2 regions of the Chryseobacterium sp. BIGb0232 genome follow, and region 2 is predicted to be linked to the other one. Evidence: riboswitches for the same ligand, from Rfam matches in the RefSeq annotation. Region 2 holds a riboswitch; the other holds the start of a gene.
The links. Region 2 has a riboswitch for thiamine pyrophosphate ahead of thiS (sulfur carrier protein ThiS). Riboswitches for the same ligand answer to the same signal wherever they lie in the genome.

Region 1 (4,208 bases), on a different contig from region 2:
CTCAAAAATACCAACGCTGCTTAATGCTCTCATAATCCGATACAGTGCTTTTTCATTAGAGTGAGTTTCTTTCGCCAACGAAGAGATTGTTTTGGAACCATCTGCTAAATGGTCTGCAATGTCTAATTCTGCAGCAGTCTTTACACAGCCGGCCAGCCATACACCTCCTAATACTTCAAACATTTTTAAAGTAAACTCCGGTTTTACGGGATGTTTTTTCATAGTCATCGTTTTTTGATTTGGATTTAAGTTAAAATATTATAATTCAACACTACGTGAAATTATAAATTTTATTCTCAAAAAATCGATATTTAAATAAAAAAAATAAGACATTAAAATGATTTTAATAAAATTTATTTAGACACACCTTAAACACCTCTAGATTTATTTCTATTTAAATAATGAGGTTAGATGCAAGACTAGAATTGTAAGCTCCTTTAAACTTTAAAAAACCGTTTTACTGAGCAGTAAGGTCAAATTTGTTTTCCCTCCTAAAATTAGAATGCTGTGTTGCTGTAAAATAATCACAAAAAACCTGATACACTGTAGAATCTGTATGACTTGCCTTTATTCCTAACTGAAAATAAATATCCAGAATCTGATGTGATAAACCTTCCACTACATCTGACGAATAATTGTGAATTTTCTCTTGTTTTTCAAAAGAAATGGTTGCAAAATCATTGAGCAAAGATTCAATTTCATTGGCAAATTCAATTATTCTTTCCATCTCTTTCTCTATTTTTTCATTGAAAGAATGTAAGTCAAGATGAGGTCGGATTTTAATCGCTTCTTCTGAAAAATGAGAGGCCATTCCCAAATAATTAACCAGTAAAGTTAAATCAGCAAAAATCCTAAATGGAATTTTATCCAAGACATCATCCGTAAAAAATTCATCATAAATAAAACTGTAATCTTCCGAAATTTTCACATTCTCAACTTTAAAAGAGTATGTTCCGGTTGCTTTCATACCCATTGATTTCCAATTCGGAATGATTTCAGCTTTATTTTTTGAAATAACAAATGATCTTATCATTTCGAAACCCGATTCATCAAGCAAAGGTTCTCCTTTTTCTGTCAGTTTAGCATTTAAAGTAAAATGACTTAGATGTGGTGCTCCTGTTGCAAAATGCCAAAGTCCGTTCATTAAAAAAGTTCCATCGGCTTGCTTTTCTGCCGTTCCGCCAATCATTCCGCTTCCGCCGAAGCAGGTTTTAGAATCGGAAAAAAGCTCTTTAGCAATTTTGGGGGTTAAATTTCTTGAGAAAAAATTGGCTCCTGAACATAAAGTCAGCATCCAACCCAAACTTCCATCGATTTTTGACCAGTCAAACAAAACAGATAGCCCTTCTCTTAAACGAAATCCCAATCCGCCATACATTTCAGGAACCCAGATCTGGAGCAGTCTTTCCTTATGAATCTGATTGATTACCGATTGCGGAACTTCAGAGGCTCCGTGCATTTTTTCTCTTATTTCCTTATGCGAAAGCATTTTTCTTGTTTTTAATAATTCTTCGCCACTCCAGATAACCTGAAATAGCAACAATGAATAAGAAAGCGGTCAGAATTGAATATAAATAAAGACCTTTATGGATTAGCAGCGGAATCGCAATAATATTGCTTATATTCAGTAAAATCCAGTTTTCAATTTTTCTGCGTGCCATCAACCACATTCCTGCCCAGGCAAAAGCACTTACCAAAGAATCCAAAACCGGAACGTCAGAATCGGTAAAGTTTGTCAGAAAAACCCAGAAAAGGCAGAATGTTCCTATTACAATTCCTGCGGTAATCAGTTTTTCCTGATGAGTAGTTTCAGAAATAGCAGTTTCCGTTTTTCGTTTCCCGAATTTCCAATACAGCCATCCATAAATGCTCATCACCAAATAGTAGAGATTTAAGGTAAATTCCGCATAAAGTTTAGCGAAAAACATGACATATAGTGAAAGTAAAATTCCGGCAATCCCGAAAAGATAGGTATTGGAATTGTTTTTCCGTGCCAATAAGACCTGAACTACTGAAAAGAAGACTCCAAGCCATTCCTGCCATGTTGTCTGTTGTAAAATTTCCTGCATCAAATTAACTTACATAAATTAAATGATGAGATGATCAATCAAAAAAATCCCTACGTCGGCATTATCCGAATCAGGTGTGGAAAAATTTCCCGGGTATCATCTCAGCCGCTATTGCAGCACCCCATTGAGGACACAAATTTGATGTTTTTTAACGACAATAAAAAATAATTCAGCTATTCTTTTACCACAAAAGAAACAAAAGATCTTTCTTATGACTTAGATTTTGAAAAGAAAACATAAATTCAGATTTTGCAGATTTTAAAAACTGCCCGCATCTTAATACGATCCATTTACAAACGGATAATTCTGTATCTTTGCTTTATTAAAAATATCCAACCGGTTTTTTGTAATAATTAACTATCAAATAAAGCAGGCCAATCTCAATGAAGAAGACAATAAAAAGAACGTTCAGAGTTTCAAAATATGTAATCTATAAAGAGACTCTGGTTGATTACAAGGAGCATTTCTGGTCATTCTTAGGTGCTTTTTTCGGAATTGGACTGATTGCTTTTATGCAGTCTCATTCTTTAGCACAAACAGAAAATATATTTCTGATTGGTTCGTTTGGGGCATCCAGTGTTCTTATTTACGGAGCTATTCAAAGTCCGCTGGCCCAGCCGAGAAACTTGGTGGGTGGACATGTGCTTTCTGCATTAGTTGGTGTTACGGTTTATCAGATTGTTCCGGATATTATATGGCTTTCTGCCCCATTGGCGGTAGCCTTTTCTATTGTCTTGATGCAGTATACGAAAACCCTGCACCCTCCGGGTGGAGCAACAGCACTTATTGCGGTAAGTTCTACCGGAAAAATTCCGGAATTGGGGTATTGGTATGTTATCTCTCCGGTTCTCTCGGGGTGTATTATCCTGTTGCTTGTGGCTTTATTCTTTAACAATATAACGCCAAACAGGAGTTATCCTTCACACAGCAGTTTTATGAGATTGCTAAGGAAAAAACATGCTCATGGACACAAAGTGAAAAATTAAAAGTTATGAATTGCCTGGAATGTGGTGAAAAAATTATCGGAAGGTCTGATAAAAAATTCTGCAATGATGCCTGCCGAAACGCCTATAACAATAAGCAGAACAAGGATTCTACGAACCTGATGCGAAATATCAATAATAAGCTCCGCAAGAATTACAGGATTCTTACGGAAGTAAATATTGATGGCAAAACAAAAGTTGCCAGATCCAAATTGGAAAGTCTGGGATTTGATTTCGATTATTTCACCAATCTGAAAATTTATAAAAACGGCTCTGAGTATAAGTTTATTTATGATTACGGTTACAAAATTTTAGAAGAAGACTTTGTTTTGATTGTTAAAAATCAAGCATAAATATACCTCACACCACAAAATATATTCCTATGAAAGAAGTTGTTTTGATTACCGGAGCAAACGGTCTGATTGCAAAAGAACTGGCAAAAAAAATAAGCAATGAATACGATGTAAGATTTCTTACCCGGAAAAAAAGACAGGCAAACGAATATGAATGGGATCTGAGAAAAGGAACCATTGATGAAGCAGCCTTCGAAAATGTCTCACATATCATTCACCTGGCTGGCGCTAATATTTCAGAAAAGCGATGGACAGCGGAAAGAAAAAAAGAACTGATTTCCAGCAGAGTGGATTCTGCCACTTTATTACGAAATACTTTAAGAAAAAGGGAGATTAAACTAAAATCTTTTATTTCTGCCTCAGGAATCAATTTTTACGGAACCAATACTACAGAAAAAATATATTCTGAAAATGACCCTCCCGGACATGATTTCCTTAGTGAGGTTGTGGTTCTGTGGGAATGTGCTGCCGATCATTTTAAGGAACAAAACCTTGCGGAAAGAGTGGTCAAAATCCGTACAGCGGTTGTTCTTTCCGAAAAGGAAGGGGCTCTAAAGAAAATGCTTCCTCCAATACAATATGGTATTGGTTCTGCTTTGGGAACGGGAAACCAGTATATGCCATGGATTCATATTGAAGATATTTGCTCCATTTATGAGCTGGTCTTAAAAAACAATACCCTTCACGGCGCTTATAATGCAGTATCCCCCCAGCACGCTACCAATGCAGAGCTGACAAAGAAAATTGCTGAGGTTTTAAAGAAACCTTTATTCATGCCGAATGTTCCTTCTTTTGTTTTAAAG
Region 2 (4,208 bases):
TTACTTTTAAAAAAATTTCTATATCTAATTTCTCATTTCTACAGACTGTTTCTTTTTGTAAATTCTCTTTATAAAATCACAAAAGAATGTTCTTTCTGCATTTTTTAAAAACATGTAAAGGTTCATTACTCTCCCAAATAGCTCCTAACAAAGCCACACCATCTACTCCAAGATCAAAAACTTCCTGAATATGACTGGAATCAATTCCACCTAAAGCAATCAGTTTTACATGTGGATTATTCCTTTGAATCAAACTTTCAATTACTGTTGAATCAACTCCATACCCTTTTTTGGAAATACTTGGAAAGAATGGGCTTATGAAAGCATATTCCCATTCTTTTTCTAAAGCATTATAAGTGGTAATCTCATGAACAGAGGTTGAAATTGTATTGCCATTCATCAAAGATTTATACTTCCCTTCCTTTCGAACTTCTTCTCTAAAGTGAAGTCTGGAAATCCCATAATCTTTTCCAAGGTCATAATGACTGTGGAGTACCAGCCGAGGATAGAATGAAGCATCAATACTATTGATAAATTCAGTCATTTCTTCCCGGCTGATCCATGGTTTTCTGATATGAAGGAAATCCAGTCCATCATGAAACATCTGATTGATGATTTCTAACTCGTTAGGAACTATTATTTCAGGAGTGATGACGAGAATCATATATAAATTTCCTTTCCGTTTTCAATAAACTCCTGCGATTTGTCAAACATTCCTTTCTCTGCAGACTCACGGATTTCCTGAGTAATTTTCATAGAGCAGAATTTCGGCCCGCACATAGAACAGAAATGGGCAATTTTGGCTCCATCAGCAGGAAGCGTTTCGTCATGGTAAGCTCTGGCGGTATCCGGATCTAATGAAAGATTGAACTGGTCTTCCCATCTGAATTCAAATCTCGCTTTACTTAATGCATTATCTCTGTATTGTGCTCCGGGATGCCCTTTTGCCAGGTCTGCTGCGTGGGCTGCCAGTTTGTACGTTATGACTCCTACTTTTACATCATCTTTATTCGGAAGACCTAAATGCTCCTTCGGTGTTACATAACAAAGCATTGCACATCCGAACCATCCGATCATTGCGGCCCCAATTCCTGAAGTAATATGGTCATAACCCGGTGCAATATCTGTAGTTAAGGGCCCTAAGGTATAGAAAGGTGCTTCTTCACATACTTCCAATTGCTTTTCCATATTTTCTTTGATCATATGCATCGGAACGTGTCCCGGTCCTTCAATCATCACCTGTACATTGTGCCTCCAAGCAATTTTAGTCAGTTCACCTAAGGTTTCCAGTTCTGCAAACTGAGCCGCATCATTGGCATCAGCAATAGAACCCGGACGTAAACCATCTCCTAAAGAGAAAGCCACATCATACTTCTTCATGATCTCGCAAATCTCATCAAAATGAGTATATAAAAAGTTTTCTTTATGATGATAAAGACACCATTTAGCCATAATAGACCCTCCTCTGGAAACAATTCCTGTTACTCTGTTTGCTGTAAGGTGAATATATCTCAATAAAACGCCAGCATGAATGGTAAAGTAAGAGACTCCTTGTTCGGCCTGCTCAATCAAGGTATCTTTAAAAACTTCCCATGTTAAATCTTCCGGTACTCCTTTTACCTTTTCAAGCGCTTGATAAATCGGAACGGTACCAATAGGAACCGGGCTATTTCTGATGATCCATTCTCTGGTTTCATGAATATTTTTTCCCGTAGAAAGATCCATAATGGTATCTGCACCCCATCGACAAGCCCAAACAGCTTTCTCCACTTCTTCATCAATACTTGATGAAACTGCACTGTTTCCTATATTGGCATTGATTTTTACCAAAAAGTTTCGCCCTATAATCATGGGCTCACTTTCCGGGTGATTGATATTATTCGGGATAATCGCTCTTCCGGCAGCAATTTCATCTCTTACAAACTCCGGGGTAATTTTGCTTTTGGGAGTATTGGCACCAAAGCTGTTTCCAATATGCTGGCAAGCCATTTCTTTAGGGACCGTTTCAAGCTGTTCTATCCTTTGATTTTCTCTGATCGCCACATATTCCATTTCAGGAGTAATGATTCCCTGTTTTGCATAATAAAGCTGGGTAAGTTCCTTTCCTTCCTGTGCTACTTTAGGTTTGTGATCGTAGGAAAAACGCAATTCATCAAGTTTAGGATCTGCCAGACGGGCTTTCCCATATTCTGACGTAATTCCTTCCAGAACATTGACATCTTCTCTATCCAGAATCCATTGTTCTCTGATTCTTGGAAGTCCTTTCTGAATATCAATGGATGCATTTTCATCCGTGTAAGGACCAGAAGTATCATAAATGGTTACCGGAGCATTTTCTTCAAAATTTCCGTTGTTAAGCTTTGTAGGGCTAAGCTGTATTTCACGCATTGCTACGCTGATAGGATGAATTTTTCCTTCAACATACATTTTCTTTGAGTTCGGAAATGGCGAACATGTAATGGAGTGAGCCATAAATATTGGTATTAAATATGAGAATTATCCGCCCTGAGTGGCAGTAATGATTAAAATTGAATCCAGATTGTTAAGGAGAGTTTCCGCCCAGGCAGACAGCGGAATAATACGGTTGTTGAGTGCTACGGCAATACCTTTCTTTTTTCCGGGTAATTCCATAGCCAGTAATGCTTCCAGATTTTCGGGAAGTACATTAAATGTTTTTCGGGTGTGGTTGATTATAAGCTCCATTCCTAATTATTTAAATATACTTTAGGAATGGCCATTATTGTACAATAGAATGTACAGCAAAAGTCACCTACTTTTCCCTACGCTGGTATGATCCAGATCAGGTTCAAAGGGTAAAGTCTCAGTCTGTAAAAACAGACACCCCTAAAGTATGGGACGAAGTTAGTTATTTTTTAAGAATAGGCAAAATCAAATTTTACAGGAACAAAAAAGGCTGGAAACCTTAAGGTTTCCAGCCATGGATATTTGAAATGAAAAATAAATAATTTACTGTTTTATGACTTTAGTCTGCTTTTGCATTCCATCTTTCATATTCAGATTAAGAATGTATACCCCTGATTTCAGATCTCCTAAGTGGATTTCTTTAGTTAAGTTATCCATTGTTTTTATGATTCTTCCTGACACATCCAGCACCTGAAGCGATTTTGCCTTCTCGATATCGGAAATGATAATGGTCTCTTTAAAGGGATTCGGATAAACCTTCATCTGATCTCTTAGCTCCACTTCCGATGCTCCCAGGCAATTTACCGTTGCAGTAACCATAGTTCTTTCACTTTCACATTTATTGCTTACCTCCCAATCATAAAAATAATAATAGGATGAACTTGTTGAATTTCCCGTAAGATTTCCTCCCGTAATAGAAACTATACCAGGAACTGTAAATGGATACGTTCCCCAGGTTGAACCCGATTCTCTTACCAAACCTGTAACCTCCCCTGATCTGGTTAGCATCATCAGCTTATAATTACTCCCCGGTCCTACTACAAAGTTTAGCGGAACGTAGGTCTTTACAAATGGTGCAGAAGTCCCCGTAAGGTTAACGGTAATGGTCTGCAATGTTACAGCAGGAGAAACACTTCCGTCCTGTAAAGCTATTTCGACGGTTCCACTTCCTGTTCCCATCGGATACACATATACTCCTTTGATGGTCATCGTAGAATAAACATCAAAAAACAAACCGGCAATTAAAGTATATCCTGAGGCAGATGTGGCATCAGAAAATCCCGTTACCGCTGTTTCTCCTGTTGAAGAGGTCGCATAATAAGACGTTGTATTACTAAGTACAGGAGTTGTAAAAGTATTTCCTGTACCTACAACATTTCCTCCTGTAGCTGCATCATACCAGGTAATAACAGCCCCTGAATCTGTGGTAGCAGATAATGTAGCTGTAGTATTGGGGCACAGTGTAGCACCGGTAGTAAGAATTGTTGGCGGTAAACATAAAGTAGCAGCCCGTACAGGCTGAAAAGACCATACACTGGTATTTCCACTGCCACAATTTGATCTGATCCATATATAATATACAGAACCAGGAGACAATGATGACAATATAGTGGAAGTTCCTGAAAAATTAGAAATAGTCGGAGGAGTAGAAGCCGTTGGAGCAGTATTGGAATTACTATAATAGATATCATATCCTGCAGGAGATGATGGAGAAGCCGTCCATGATAGTGCTACACTATTATGAGTAGCGGCTCCTGCGACTAACCCTGATGGAATATAACATA

Region 1: it holds a riboswitch for thiamine pyrophosphate, as region 2 does, so the genes downstream of both, pnuC (nicotinamide riboside transporter PnuC) here and thiS (sulfur carrier protein ThiS) in region 2, are expected to answer to the same signal.

The regions. Positions count from the first base shown of each region.
Region 1 covers NZ_JANUEH010000011.1:138,218-142,425, forward strand. Annotated here, with positions in the region: gene M2372_RS20680 (methyltransferase) at 1-222, opposite strand, end outside; gene M2372_RS20685 (hypothetical protein) at 458-1,489, opposite strand; gene pnuC (nicotinamide riboside transporter PnuC) at 1,476-2,072, opposite strand; TPP riboswitch at 2,100-2,203, opposite strand; gene M2372_RS20695 (HPP family protein) at 2,453-3,055, shown strand; gene M2372_RS20700 (hypothetical protein) at 3,061-3,405, shown strand; gene M2372_RS20705 (TIGR01777 family oxidoreductase) at 3,435-4,208, shown strand, end outside.
Region 2 covers NZ_JANUEH010000006.1:120,379-124,586, reverse strand. Annotated here, with positions in the region: gene M2372_RS15240 (thiamine phosphate synthase) at 77-664, opposite strand; gene thiC (phosphomethylpyrimidine synthase ThiC) at 661-2,472, opposite strand; gene thiS (sulfur carrier protein ThiS) at 2,497-2,703, opposite strand; TPP riboswitch at 2,761-2,856, opposite strand; gene M2372_RS15225 (T9SS type A sorting domain-containing protein) at 2,968-4,208, opposite strand, start outside.